3 regions of the Cobetia sp. UIB-001 genome follow, and region 2 is predicted to be linked to each of the others. Evidence: predicted binding sites of a transcription regulator. Region 2 holds the regulator's gene; each other region holds the start of a gene.
The links. The regulator sigma-54, encoded in region 2, starts transcription at its own class of promoters, with help from an activator protein. The targets are predictions, from matches to a motif close to TGGCACNNNNNTTGCTNT.
Positions count from the first base shown of each region.

Region 1: HA399_RS12815 (sugar phosphorylase) is a predicted target of sigma-54. The motif match lies at 4,216-4,233, and genes of this name have one in related genera.
Region 3: HA399_RS07170 (aminomethyltransferase family protein) is a predicted target of sigma-54. The motif match lies at 1,484-1,501, and genes of this name have one in related genera.

Region 1 is NZ_CP058244.1:3,070,785-3,075,741, reverse strand. Features, by position in the region: gene HA399_RS12825 (HAD-IIB family hydrolase) at 1-742, shown strand, start outside; gene HA399_RS12820 (hypothetical protein) at 784-1,995, shown strand; gene HA399_RS12815 (sugar phosphorylase) at 2,084-3,982, opposite strand; gene HA399_RS12810 (GlsB/YeaQ/YmgE family stress response membrane protein) at 4,346-4,594, opposite strand.
Region 2 is NZ_CP058244.1:818,009-822,965, forward strand. Features, by position in the region: gene rapZ (RNase adapter RapZ) at 1-813, opposite strand, end outside; gene HA399_RS03440 (PTS sugar transporter subunit IIA) at 951-1,421, opposite strand; gene hpf (ribosome hibernation-promoting factor, HPF/YfiA family) at 1,431-1,739, opposite strand; gene HA399_RS03450 (RNA polymerase factor sigma-54) at 2,400-3,848, opposite strand; gene lptB (LPS export ABC transporter ATP-binding protein) at 4,082-4,819, opposite strand; gene lptA (lipopolysaccharide transport periplasmic protein LptA) at 4,823-4,957, opposite strand, start outside.
Region 3 is NZ_CP058244.1:1,691,541-1,696,497, reverse strand. Features, by position in the region: gene glnT (type III glutamate--ammonia ligase) at 1-1,046, opposite strand, end outside; gene HA399_RS07170 (aminomethyltransferase family protein) at 1,733-2,878, shown strand; gene HA399_RS07165 (helix-turn-helix domain-containing protein) at 3,262-3,924, shown strand; gene HA399_RS07160 (hypothetical protein) at 3,989-4,240, shown strand; partial or broken gene HA399_RS07155 (hypothetical protein) at 4,256-4,417, shown strand.

The DNA.
Region 1 (4,957 bases), 1.9 Mb from region 2:
CGAACTGGCACCGCTGATGGACTCGCTGGGCTTGGCGGGCCAGCCGTGGATCGCCGAGAACGGCGGCGTTGTGGCCCTGCCGGCCGATTGGCTGAGCGCCTACCCGCTGGAAGAGGCCAGCGTCCCGGATGCACACGGCCTGTGTCGTATCGCGGTGGCGATGCCCCGCGACAGGATTCTCGCGGTGCTGGAGGAGCTGAGCGGAGAATTCGCCTTCGAGGGCTTCGCCTCGATGTCGGTGGCGAGAATCAGCGAACTGACGGGGTTGGGGGAGGGCGACGCGGCCCTGGCGGGACAGCGTGATGCCAGTGAACCGCTGGTGTGGCACGACGCGCCGGAGCGTCTCGAGGACTTTCGTGCGCGTCTGGCCAGCCATGGCCTCAAGCTGACACGTGGTGGGCGCTTTCACCATGTGACCGGGGACAGCGACAAGGGCGTGGCAGCGCGTTATCTGATCGCCCGCTACCGGCTCTGCGAGCGGGTGCGCCCCTGGACGCTGGGCTTCGGCGATGGCGCCAATGACCTGCCACTGCTGGCCGCCGTCGACAACGCTGTGCTGATCCCCGGCGTCGGTGATACCTCACAGCGTGATCGGGAGCTTGCCGATTATCCGCAACTGGCGGATGAACGCCGCTGTTTTCGCGCCAATCTCCCCGGACCGCAGGGATGGGTCGAGGGATTGCGTCACTGGCTGGCCAATGGCCAGCCGGAAGAATGGACATCCAGAGGTCTGGGCGCCTGACGCCTGCCTGATGCGTGTCTTCGGCATGACAAGGAGCTGACATGAGCGATTTCTACCAGAATGGCATCATCACCAACTTCCATAACCTGACCGATCGTCCGGTGGAAGATCTCGAAGCGGACCTGATGCGCTTCTCCCGCAAGCGACCGATGAGCCTGATTCTACCGTCGCTGTATTCCGAGCTGGAAGGCCCCGCCCTCAAGCATATCGTCGAGGAGCTGGCCCAGGTGCCGTACCTCAGCGAGATCGTGATCGGGCTGGACCGCGCCGACCGTGACCAGTTCGAGCATGCCAAGGAGTTCTTCTCACATCTGCCGCAGCATCACCGCATCCTGTGGAACGACGGCCCGCGTCTGCGGGCGCTGGATGAGGAGCTGACCGAGCATGGCCTGGCGCCGATGGAGGCCGGCAAGGGGCGCAATGTCTGGTACTGCTCCGGCTACGTGCAGGCCTCGGGCATCGCCGAGGCGGTGGCACTGCATGACTGCGATATCGTCACCTATGATCGCGGCCTGCTGGCGCGGCTGATCTACCCGGTGGCCCATCCGCAGTTCAACTACGAGTTCTGCAAGGGCTACTACTCGCGCATCGCCCAGGGCAAGCTGAACGGCCGCGTGGCGCGCCTGATGGTCACGCCGCTGATCCGTGCGCTCAAGAAAGTCTATGGCCCGCTGCCGTACCTGGATTATCTCGACAGCTATCGCTATCCGCTGTCCGGCGAGTTCTCGATGCGTACCGACGTGCTGGCGGACATCCGCATTCCCAGTGACTGGGGGCTGGAGATCGGCGTGCTGTCCGAGGTCCATCGCAACTATTCCACCAAGCGCCTGTGTCAGGTGGACATCGCCGATGCCTACGATCACAAGCACCAGCCGCTGTCCGAGGAAGATGCGCTGGGCGGCTTGAATCGCATGAGTCTGGACATCGCCAAGGCCATGTATCGCAAGCTGGCCACGCTGGGCGTCGAGATGCACGGCGAGACCTTCCGCACCATCAAGGCCACCTACTACCGCATCGCGCTGGACCTGATTGAGACCTACTACAACGATGCCGTCATGAATGGCCTGACGGTGGACCGCCACAGCGAGGAAGCGGCGGTGGAGCTGTTCGCCGCCAACATCATGGATGCCGGCAGCGCCTTCCTCGACAATCCGCGCGACAAGCCCTTCATCCCGAGCTGGAACCGGGTGCAGTCAGCCGTGCCGGACCTGCTCGAGCGCATGCACGAAGCGGTGGAGCTGGACAACCAGTAAGGCTCGCGGCGGGAAACAGCAAGACCAACGACAACGGGGCTGCCAGTGGCAGCCCCGTTGTCGTTGGCAGGAGGAAGAAACGCGGGCGTCAGACGACCTCGATGGCCGGCGGGCGCACGGTTTGCTCCATCAGCCAGGCCGCCTGATAGGGGCGGCGGGCCATGGTGGGATCGTAGGCCTTGTCGTGGCACAGGTGGTCGGTCAGCGCGACGCCTTGCCAGCTTGCCGGCAGCGGCAGCACGCGCGGCTGATCGGTGACATTGAGGGCGAACAGCAGGCGGCGCCCTTCATGGGTGACGCGCTCGAAGACGAAGAAGTCCGGGCCGACATCAAAGACATTCTGGTCGGCATCCGGGTGGAAGCAGGGTTCGTTGCGGCGCAGTGCCATGCGGCGCTTGAGGGCGTGGAAGACCTCATGGGTCGCGGTGTTGGGGCTTGCCAGCAGCGCTTCCAGTTCATCGCGCTGCCATTTGCGGCGGTTGATGGCGCGCAGATGGCCATCGCGCTCGACGCCTTCCTGGTGGTTGGGGGTCGCGGTCAGCGAGTGGATGTACAGCCCGGGGATGCCCTGCAGGCTCAGCATCAGGGTCTGACTGGCGATGAAGCGCTCGATCTGCCACGGGTCCTGGCCGCGCCGCGTGCCCTTGAGCGCATCGAAGTAGCTGATGTTGAGCTCATAGGGGGTGTCGGCGCGCCCGGGGTTGGCGCGCATGCTGACGTAGCCACCGAAGTCATGCACCAGCCGCACCAGGGTGTCGCGCTCGTGGTCGGGCAGCAGGCCCTCAAGGGCGCGAACGCCGATACCGTCGTGACTGGCGGTGAAGTTGAAGTAGCTGCAGCCGGAAGGCAATGACGGCAGGCTGGTGGCCCACTGGGTCAGGGCGCTGGCATCGCCGGAGGTCAGGGTGTGCAGCGTCAGCGGCGGCAGCGTGAACTGATAGATCAGGTGCGCTTCATCGGCCTGGGCGCTGCCCTCGATGGCGGTGAGGTCGTGCTGTGACAGGCGGTCGAGCCCGAAGTAGGACATGTTCTCGGCGTGGGGCACGTTGGTCTCGGTGATCAACAGGCTGCCGGGCGCCAGATGGTCGACGATGGCGCGCAGCAGGCGCACCACGGCGTGAGTCTCCGGTAGGTGGATGCAGGAGGTGCCCTGGCGTTTCCACAGGAAGGCCACCGCATCGAGGCGGATGATGCCCGCGCCCTGCTCGAGGTAATAAAGCAGGATGCCGATGAATTCGAGCAGCACATCGGGATTGGCGAAGTTCAGGTCGATCTGGTCATCCGAGAAGGTTGCCCAAAGATGGCGCAGGCCACGACGGGTATGCACCGGCGTGAGCAGTGCAGATGGGCGCGGGCGCACGACCTCGGAGACATCGGTGTCGGGGTCCATCTCGATGAAGTAGTCGCGGCCGGGCTGCACGCCGGCCAGATAATCGGCGAACCACAGTGACTCGCGTGAGCAGTGATTGATGACCAGGTCTGCCATCAGGTCGCGGTGCTCGCTCAGGCGCCGGATGTCCTGCCAGTCGCCGAGGACCGGATTGACCTCGCGATAGTGGATGACGCTGAAGCCGTCATCGCTGCTCCACGGAAAGAAGGGCAGCACGTGGACACCGGACAGGCTGTCGTCCAGTCGGCTGGCGAGGAAGTCGTGCAGGGTCGCCAGTGGTGCCTCGCCTTCCTGCTGCAGGCTGTCGCCGTAGGTGATCAGCCACTGATCGCGCTCGCTCCAGAGCGGCTCGCCTTCCGGTACGCGGGGGTTGAGGCGCGTGCGATGGAAGTCCAGCACCGTCTCCAGGCGTCTGAGGACTTCTTCATGACGCTGTGGGTAGATCTCGGCGAGCAGGCGTGTGGCGTGCGCCTGGAAATCAGCTTGCGAGAGGCGTTTGGCGAGAGAGACTCTGGCGCGTGGTCTGGCGCTGCCCTCGCTCGGCGCAGGATCGGAGGCAGTGGATGTCGAGTGATCGGGAGATGACGTATCGGACATGGGCAATCCTCGTGGCAGCAAAAGCGGTCAGACTCTGCCTCGTGAGCCGCAATGGGCAGAGCGTGTCGCGGGTGATCTTCGGGAAGCCCGCCGGCGCAATCCTGCGGGGCCGGTGGCAAGACTGGGAATCACATATCAGATGAAGTCGGCTGGCCGTCGCTTGGTGAAATGCCTGAATAGCGCATCGCTGAGCGGCGCCCGTGGGTGACGGCCTGGCGCCTTTACTCATGAGTCATGCACGCCTCGGGCCAGATTCGTCAAGCCTGCAAGGCAGGACGGCCAGCCTGCATGTGCCGGCTGGCCGTCCTGTCTGGCGTCATGTGGCCTGCGGCCAGCTGACGCCACTGCGCTTCATGACATGCTTTACTTGCGCAGCACGCGATACAGAATCAGCAGAATGACGGCGCCGAGCACGGCGATGACAAAGCTGGCCAGATTGAATCCCGTCACTTCACCGAAGCCCATCAGGGTGCCGACCCAGCCACCGACAACGGCACCCAGGATGCCGATGATGCTGGTGACGATGATGCCACCCGGGTCCTTGCCGGGCACGATCACCTTGGCGATGATGCCGGCAATAAGACCGAATATGATCCATGCAATGATTCCCATGTCGCAGCTCCTTGCGTCATCGTGATCAATCTCGCGGCAGAGATCATTCGCCGCCAGTCGTGAAAGGATTTCACGGCTCGGGCAAGCGTCCTTGTGAGGCGCTGCACCCTGATGTCATCTTTCGGTTATCGGGCGGGGATTTCAAGCCTGCCGGGCAGGTTGATTGACGCTTTCGCCGCGGTGTCCGCCCCCCGGGGCGACAGTGCAGGAAACTCCTGTCGCCCTTTGGTCGCTCCCCAAGGCTAGTTCAGTCATGTCGAGGCTGACATAGGCTCCCGTGGCAGGGCCTTAACGGTTACAATACCCGCCATTCGCTGTCATTCGGCTGCGCTGCGCCACTTCCTCGCTGTGCTTCGCGCGGGG
Region 2 (4,957 bases):
GGCGAAGTAGCTCGCCAGCTGCTCGCACAGGTAGACGCTGCGATGCTGGCCGCCGGTGCAGCCCACGGACACCGTCAGGTAGCTGCGATTGCTGTCCTGATAGGCGGGCAGCCAGCGTTCCAGCCAGCCGGCGATATCGTCATGCATCGCCTGGACGGTGGGGTAGCGCTGCAGGAATTCGGCCACGCTGTCATCGCGACCGGTATCGCCGCGCAGATTGATGTCCCAGTACGGGTTGGGCAGGCAGCGGGCATCGAACACCATGTCGGCGTCGGTCGGCACGCCATGCTTGAAGCCGAAGGATTCAAAGGTCAGCGTCAGGTGGCGGGAGCTGTGCTGGGCGACCTGCTCGGTGATGCGCGAGCGCAGGTCGTGCACGCTCAGGTTGGTCGAGTCGATGACCAGATCGGCCTTCTGGCGGATGGGAGCGAGCGTCTTCTGCTCGATCTCGATGGCCTCGGCCAGGGTGTGGTCGTTGTCGCGCGTCAGAGGGTGACGACGACGGGTCGCCGAGTAGCGTTCCAGCAGCACTCGCGAATCGGTGGTCAGGTAGACGACCTGCACGTCCATGCCGCTCTGGCGGACGTTGTCGAGCAATTCGGGGAAGCGGGTCAAGGCTTCCGGCAGGTTGCGGGCATCGATGGAGACCGCGATGCGCCGACGCGCCGGGCTGTCCTTTTCGAGCTGATCGACCAGTGGCGCCAGCAGCATGCCGGGCAGATTGTCGATGGCGTAGTAGCCAATATCTTCCAGCGCCTGGAGAGCGATGGATTTCCCGGAGCCGGAGCGGCCGCTGATGATCACGATCTTCATGAAGTGCTCTCCAAGGGCGAGGTCAACGTCGAAAGAATGCAGGGGTGGGGCAGAAGGCTGCCCGCTATCAGTGCGCTGTACGTCGGCCGATGGAAGGCCAGCAAGACGAAAGCCCGGACGATGTCCGGGCCTGTCATTCAGCGCGCCGGTAATTCGGCGATGGCTTGGGTCAATGCCTCAAAGAGTGCACGCTGGCTGTCTGCCTGGCGCAGGGCCGAGCGATTGGTCGGGGAATTGAGCAATTCCGCAACCTGCCCGAGCAGCGTCAGATGGGTCTCATCCGCTTCCTCAGGCACCAGCAGCACGAACAGCAGATCGATGGGTTCTCCGTCGATGGCATCGAAGTCGATGGATTCACCGAGCTTCAGAAACGCAGCGATTGGCGTCTTGCAATGCGGGCTGCGTGCATGGGGCACGGCCACACCGTGGCCAATGCCGGTCGACCCCAGTCTCTCGCGCCCGATCAGGCGCGAGAAGACTTCCTGGCTATCCAGGCTGGGAATGTTCTGTGCGATGAAGGTACTGAAGAATTCAAGCACCCGCTTCTTGCTCCCCCCGGGGACACCGTACAGCGTGCGCTCGGGGGGAAGGATCTGATCAAGTGTCATGGCTGAAGGTCAACGGGTCCCGGTGCCCTGAGAGCGAGCCTGGGACTTTTCCTTGTGTTTGACCAGCTGGCGATCCAGCTTGTCGGCGAGCGCGTCGATGGCAGCGTACATGTTGGGGTCTTCTGCCAGGGCGTGGAGGTCAGCGCCTGCCGCGTGCAAGGTGCAGGCAGCCTGCTGGCGCTCCTTCTCGATCGACAGTGTCACCTGAACATTGGTGATGTTGTCGTAATGCCGTTCGAGGCGAGCGAGCTTCTCGTTGACGTAATCGCGGAGAGGATCGGTAAGTTCCACATGATGCCCGGTGATATTCACTTGCATGGACACGCTCCTTTATCCAGCGGGTTGCCATTCAATTGTAACCCTTTTTGACTACGAGCAAACCCTGATCGGACGCTCTGCAACAGGCTTGACGGCCACCGTCTGGCGATGTTTTCGCACCCTTGCCAGTGGCGTCAGATGTCGTGAGCGTCTGTACCGACAATGCCCAAGCTTTGCGCAAAGATCAACGCTGCGCTGCATCGTGGCTCAGTGCTTGTCTTCAACTCAGTGAGGGGTAACGGAGTGGACTTCAAGGGCACGTCTGGTGGGTGGTGCGTGAAAGACGCGCAAGAAGGCGGGTTTTCGTCGCCAATCCCTGCATGTACGTCGCCTTTCAGGCGCTTCGATTGCGTGGGACAAGCGGCGTTCCGGGAGGTTCTTCGGGTGTCATCCAGGTGCAATACGCGCAAAAGTGACTTTAAAAACATGCGATTGACGGTAAATGACGCTGCCGGAACGGCGGTTTTTTGCCGTCATTCTGCGCGCTGTCATGGGCCATGACGGGCAATTGACGAGCGGTTGACGGGATGACAGAGCGCGCGACAGGCGTACCGCTACTCGCGAAGTCAGAGGCTGATGAGCGGAAAATCCAACGCTTGAGGTTGGTGGCGGCTGCCATTGTGGAGGTGAAAGCAGGGCATGGCAGCCGCAGGTGACGCGTCAGGCCAGACGCTTGCGCTCGCTTGAGGACGGAATGCCCATCGCTTCGCGGTACTTGGCCACGGTACGACGTGCGACCTCGATGCCATCGCTGGCAAGCAGATCGACCAGGCGCGAGTCAGAGAGAGGCTTGCGGGCCGGCTCTTCCGCGATCAGCTTGCGGATGCGGGCACGAATGGCGGTGCTTGAGTGGGCGTCGCCACTGCCGCTGCCACCGACCTGGCTCGAGAAGAAGAACTTGAGCTCGAAGACGCCGCGCGGGGTGTGGATGTACTTCTGGGTCGTGACCCGCGAGATGGTCGATTCGTGCATCTCGACCACTTCGGCGATGTTGGCCAGAATCAACGGCTTCATCCCTTCCTCGCCTTGCTCGAGGAAGTCGATCTGACGCGCCATGATCTCGCGGCCGACCTTGAGCAGGGTGTCATTGCGCGATGACAGGCTCTTCATCAGCCAGCGCGCTTCCTGCAGGTTGTCCTTGAGGAAGGTGTTGTCGGCGGACTTGTCGGCACGCTTGATCAGCGCGGCGTATTCCGGCTGGATGCGCAGCTTGGGCAGCGCTTCCGGGTTGAGCTCGACCTGCCAGCCATGGCGGGTATGGCGCACCAGCAGATCAGGGATCACGTAATCGCTGGCGGGCTCGCCCCAGGCGGATGCCGGACGCGGATCGAGCGCGCGTACCAGGCGGATGACGTGATCCAGCTCGTCATCGTCAAGGCTCAGGCGGCGCTTGAGCAGCTTGCGGTCATCGTTGCCCAGTGCCTCGAGGAATTGACGTACCAGGCGGCGCGCCTGCGCCAGCAGCGGCAGATCATCCGGCAACAGTGCCAGTTGCAGCAGCAGGCATTCGCGCAGATCACGGGCGAAGACGCCGGTCGGGTCGAACTGTTGCAGACGCAGCAATACCTGCTCGAGCTCGGAGGCCTTGAGGCCGGGCAGGCCCTGGCCGCGCAGGCCATCGACCAGCTCGTCGAGTGACAGGCTCAGATAGCCGGCACCGTCGACGGCATCGATCAGGCTCTCCGCCATCTGGCGTTCACGGCCATCGAGGTCGGTCATCGCCAGCTGCCAGCGCAGGTGGTCCTGCAGGCTCTCGACGCTGGTATTGCGATCGAAGTCCGGCCCTTCTTCACTCCCGCTGCCACTGCCGGAGCTGGTCAGGCTACCGGCGTGGTCCTGGTAGAGGTCCGACCAGTCACTGTCGAGGGGGTATTCCTCGGGAATCTCGCTCGAGGAGTCGGCAGTGGAGATCTCGCTCGAATCCTGTGTCTCGACGACATCCAGCGACTCGTAGTCCTCGTCGAGCTCCAACATGGGGTTGGACTCGAGGGCTTGCTGAATCTCCTGACGCAGGTCGAGCGTCGACAGCTGCAGCAGCTGGATCGCTTGCTGGAGCTGCGGCGTCATGGTCAGCGAGGTGCCGAGGCGGAGTTGCAGGGTGGGTTTCATGGAGTCAGTCAATTCACGGCAAAGGAACGTGCTTACTACGCTATACCGTGACTCGGGGCACTGACAAGTGGTTGCCGTGAATATTCAAGCAACTTGCATGCCATGTTTCCACCAAGGTGGTATGGACGTCATGCATGCGTCTGATGTCAGACATGAAAAAGCCGCTACGCGATAAAATCACGCAGCGGCTTTCGAAGCTTTTACCTCGCGAGGACTCAGCGCAGGCGCTGACCCTAGAGCGTGAACTCGTGGCCCAGGTAGACGTCGCGCACCTGCTGGTTGGCCAGGATGGAGTCCGCATCACCGTGGGCGATGATCTGGCCATCGCCGACGATATAGGCGGTGTCACAGATATCGAGTGTCTCGCGCACGTTGTGGTCGGTGATCAGCACGCCGATGCCTCGGTCGCGCAGTTGACGCACGATGCTCTTGATCTCGCCCACCGAGATGGGGTCGACGCCGGCGAAGGGCTCATCGAGCAGCACGAAGTCCGGCTCGGTGGCCAGTGCACGGGCGATCTCGACCCGACGACGCTCGCCGCCGGACAGGCTCATGCCGGCGCTGGCGCGGATGTGCGTGATGCTGAATTCCTCGAGCAACTCTTCAAGGCGTGCCTTGCGGCCATTGCGATCCAGGTCCTTGCGGGTCTCCAGGATCGCCATGATGTTGTCGGCCACCGACAGCTTGCGGAAGATCGACGCTTCCTGCGGCAGATAGCCGATGCCGGCACGTGCACGCTGGTGCATGGCGGCAGCGGAGAGGTCCTTGTCATCGATGGAGACGTTGCCGGCATCGGCGCGCACCAGCCCGACGATCATGTAGAACGAGGTCGTCTTGCCGGCGCCATTGGGGCCCAGCAGGCCGACGATGTCGCCTTGGCGGATCTCCAGCGAGATGTCCTTGACCACCTTGCGGCCCTTGTAGGCCTTGGCCAGATGGCGAGCGCTCAGCGTACGCGGAGTAGCAGTCATGACTCAGTTTTCCTTGCTGGCATTGGCGCCGCGCGGCGTCAGAGTCATGTGCACGCGACCGCCTTCGGTCTGCTGTGCCGTCTTGCTGTTGTTGGCGTTCACCTGGCGCTTGTCGAGGAAGTACTCCACGTAGCCGCC
Region 3 (4,957 bases), 870 kb from region 2:
GCGGCGTGCACGAGATAGGGGTTGCAGCCGGCGTCCGGCAGGCGGAACTCGAGGCGACCATAGGGCACACGCACCATGGCCGAGCGGTTGTTGTCACCGTAGGCGATGAAGACCGGCGCCCAGGTCGCGCCGCTGGTGCTGCCACCACCGACCAGACGCTTGTAGGAATTGACGGTCGGCGCGGCAAAGGCACACAGCGCCGGGGCATGTGCCAGCAGTCCGCCGAGGAAGTGGTACGCCAGCGGCGACAGACCCATGCCCTGGGCGTCGGAGTCATCGCCGAACAGGTTGCGGCCGGTGTCATCACACACGGACAGGTGGAAGTGCATGCCGTTGCCCGGGCGGTCCGCCAGCGGCTTGGGCATGAAGGAGCACACCATGCCCAGGTCATTGGCGATCTCGCCGGCGGCCATGCGCACGAAGGTGAAGCGGTCTGCCGAGGTCAGCGCATCGCTGTAGGTGTAGTTGATCTCGAACTGGCCGTTGGCGTCCTCGTGATCGATCTGATAGACGTCGAAGTCCACCGCCTGCAGCGATTCGACCAGGCGCTCGAGGAATTCACGCGAACGCGACAGGCCCTTGTAGTCGTAGCAGGGCTTGGCGAGGGTATCGCTCTCGTCCACCGGCAACAGCTCACCCGCTTCCCCCCGGCGGAACAGCGAGAATTCCGGCTCCAGCCCGCTATTGAGCGTCCAGCCCTTCTCCTTCAGGCGCTCCAGCTGCTTGAGCAGCACCACGCGGCTATCGTTGGCGAACGGTTGCCCATTGACGTAGCCATCACAGGCCATGCGTGCATAACCCGGCTGCCACGGCACCAGCGACAACGAGCTCAGATCACCCCGCGCCATGAAGTCCGGCCCCTCCGGCGACATGCCGAGACCACTGACGGCGAAGCCGGCAAAGCCGGCGCCCTTCTCGACCACATCCATCAGGCAATTGGCCGGCACGGACTTGGTCTTGGCAGCGCCATGAATATCCACGAACTGCGCCAGCAGATAGCGAATGTCGTGATCCTTGATGAACTGTTGCGCGTTTTCGGGTGACATCTGGGTTTCCTCTGAGAGCGGACCGGGTTCCATCTCCCTCGACACTGTCTGCCACCCCGGGAAACCTGACCCCTTGTGGTGACTCGCCACGTCAAGATAGCGGATGAAACGAGTTTTTGTGATTCCTGCTGGTCAACTTTATTTCCCTCAAAGAAAAGCATGCAGCATGCCATTTCGCCAGTTGCCGCCCAGAACTTTTCACCAACCTCCTGTTTTGCATGGAAATTTATTTTCCAAGCTCATTTCACCCCACAGGAAACGCCAGGTGATCATGAGTGAATTCCTACCCGTTTCTCGAAATAGGCATCATTTCGGTGCCCAAAGCTCTCTCTTCGCACCAGCATGACGCAAAACGCTAATATTCACGCCCGAATTCGTGCTGCCAATCGGCGCCTGACTCGCTCAAGGGCTGTCGTGGCCATGGCCTTTGACGGAATTGGCAAGCCCCTTGCTTAACCAAGAGGAATGTTTCTTTCCTTTCAAGAATCGACCCTCGTGCGATCAGGCAAGGCAAGCAGCAGGCACAAGCCCTTGTGAAGCGCCTGAAAAGGCGCCTGAAAAGGCGAAAGAACAACAACACCTCCTGCGGCGGATGCGCGTCTTGCGTGCCATCTTCGCCAGCATCAGCAGGACTACGGCACCCCCCATTTACGCTAGGCAGCACGACTCACAGGAGAAAGGGACGCATGGCGAATTCATGGCGCATCTCGGCACTGGCCGAACAACACCGCAAGCTGGGCGCGGAGCTCGAAGACTGGAATGGCATGGGCACCGCCTGGAATTACGCCGTCTCGGAAACGGCCGATGACCACGAGACCATTCGCACCCGCGCCGGTCTGATGGATGTCTCGGGGCTCAAGAAGATCCACTGCAATGGCCCGCATGCTCAGGCCGTGCTGGATTACGTCACCACGCGGGACATGTCCAAGCTGTATCCGGGCAAGTCGGTGTATGCCAGCGTCTTGAATGAGGCCGGCAAGTTCGTCGACGACTGCATCGTCTATTGCCTGGCGCCGAACTCCTACCTCGTGGTGCACGGCACGGGCACCGCGAATGAAATGCTGGCCAAGAGTGCCCTGGGGCGCGCCGTCAGCCTGACCTTCGATGACGACATGCACGACATGTCACTGCAGGGGCCGGTCGCGGTGGATTTCCTGGAGCGTCACGTGCCGGGTATCCGTGAGCTGCGTTACTTCCACCATCTGCAGACCCAGCTGTTCGGCTGCCACGTGATGATCTCGCGCACCGGCTACACCGGCGAGCGTGGCTACGAGATCTTCTGCAAGGCCAAGGACGCCCCCTCTCTGTGGGAGCAGATCCTCGAGGAGGGTGCCGACATGGGCATCAAGCCGTGCAGCTTCGGCACCCTTGACTGGCTGCGGGTCGAGAGCCACCTGCTGTTCTACCCGGCGGACAATTCCGAAACCTACCCGTACCCCGACCAGCCGGTGGGCGACACCCTGTGGGAACTGGGCCTGGACTTCACCGTCTCGCCGGGCAAGACCGAATTCCGTGGCGCCAGCGAACACTTCGCGCTGCAGGGCAAGGAACGCGTCAAGGTCTATGGCGTGCTGCTGGATTCGAAAGACGTCGCCCAGATCGGTGACAAGGTCTACGCCGACGGCAAGTGTGTCGGTGTCATCACCCAGGGCATGTACTCGCGCCTGAGCGATCGTTCCATGGCGCTGGCACGTCTCGAACCCGGCTATGCCGAGCATGGCACTCCGCTGACCCTCAAGACCGGCACTGACGGCGAGACCAGCCTCTCGGCCATCAGCCACTCCCTGCCCTTCGATGACCCGGAAAAGGCCAAGCGACTGGCTCGCGGCTGATCGCGCGCCACAGCCACGAGGCAACAAGCTCAAGCCGCGAGGCAACAGCTCAAGCCCCGCGGCAACAGTGCGAATCGCGTGATGCTGGATAGCGTGAAACCTGAGAGGCCTCCTCGGCATGGCGTCGAGGAGGCCTCTTGCATCACATGCCATGGAGTCAGGACGAGGACTGGCCACAAACGTGGATGAGGGTTGGCGGTAAACTTGATAATGTCACCCGATATCCGCACGCGGGTGACGCGCAACGACTCCCACAAGGATGCGCTTCTCACCCCGCCTGATCATTATTCCTATCGCATTCACCTCCGCCACAGGAGTTATCCATGCCGCGAGAATCCTCCCATTCCTCCGATACACCTCAACCGACAGCGCTTGACACGAAAGTGACTGACACAAGAGCGCCTTCGCTGGCTGCAGAACCTGCCGCGCAGTCCGAGGTGAAGGAGACCATCACCGCGGCAGCCGACGAGACACGCCTGGGACTCGAGCAGCACATCGCGCGCGCGCTCAAGCAGCAGCGAGTCTCGCAGGGCTACAAGATTTCCGACGTCTCGCGTATCGCCGGTGTCAGCCAGGGCATGATCAGCAAGGTGGAGAACGCCCAGGTATCCACCAGCCTCGATACCCTCAACAAGCTGTGCAATGCCTTGAGCCTGCCGATCTCGAAGCTGTTCAGCGATTACGATGTCAACGGGCGTGGTGCTCAGCACATCAAGGCCGGTCAAGGCATGCAGGTGGTTCGCACCGGCACGGAAGTCGGCCATGCCTATCAACTGTTGAGCTACAAGCAGGGTCCCAAGAAGCGCTACGAACCCTTCCTGATCACCATGGATGACGCCAGCGAAGTCTTCCCCAACTTCTGTCATGCCGGGCATGAATTCATCTACCTGCTTTCCGGCAACCTCACCTACCGTCATGGTGACAAGTTCTATGACATGGGGCCCGGTGACAGCCTGGCCTTCGATGCCGGTGTGCCGCATGGTCCCGAAAAATTGAACGAGGTGCCGATTCAGCTGCTGTCGATCATTCACTACGACGATGAATGAGCCTCTCTGACGTATGAGACCCTCGAACATCCATCATCATCGTCATGGGGACTGGACAACATCAATGAAGATTCGCCTTGCCACACCCAAGGATGCTCAGGGAATTTCACGCGTTGCGTCCGCACTGGGCTATCTGCCCCACGACGATGATGCGTTGATCCTGCAGCGACTGGAGCACCTGTTGGCGTCACGCCATGACCGCATCTGGGTGGCGGAACAGGCGGGCGAAGTGATTGGCTGGCTGCATGCCCAGCATGTCTTTCGTGTCGCTTCAGCCGATTTCATCGAGATACTGGGCCTGTCCGTCGCACAATAGGCGCAACGACAAGGCGCAGGGCGGGCATTGGCCAGGCAGGCCATTGCCTGGGCAACCGACGAGGCGCTGACCCTGCGAGTTCGCACCCATGAGGCGCGCGATGTCGCCAGGAAATTCTATGCCGCCTGCGGCTTTACGCTGGCCAAGACACAGTGCGTCTTTCAGATGACCCCGTGATTCTGCCCGCCTTCCTGATCGAGCTCACCCCGCCTTCCTGACTGAGCTCGCCCGCCTTCCTGACTGAGCACGCCCCGATTTCATGCCCTGCCATGCCCCGCAGGCCGAAGAAAGAATCGCCTGCCATGACAGCGTTGCGAGACGCGACCTGTATAGCCCTTCATTCCTCTGGCAGTCGTATCGCCTGGATGGCGGCAGAGTTGTCGTCGTTTCCTCCAGCTACGCCACCTGTTTTCTGCGCGCCGAGGCATGAGGATGCCGCCTCTTGCATGACTCCCCTCCCCACGAGAATCTTGCCATCACGTCGGCATGAGACTTTCGTCCGCCGGTGAAATATGTTTTTGACAGTGCCTTTTTCTCGGCTAGATTGAGTCGATGTAACGGGTTACATTCGAAGACAAGACATGGTTGCCCCGGCCATGTCCGCTACCTGCCCCACTGCATCATCCCCAACAATCAGAGGGTCGCTTCAGTCCCTGCTACGCCACGTACGCCCTGCTCCATGCATGACCTTCATAGAACAATCAACAATAAACGGAG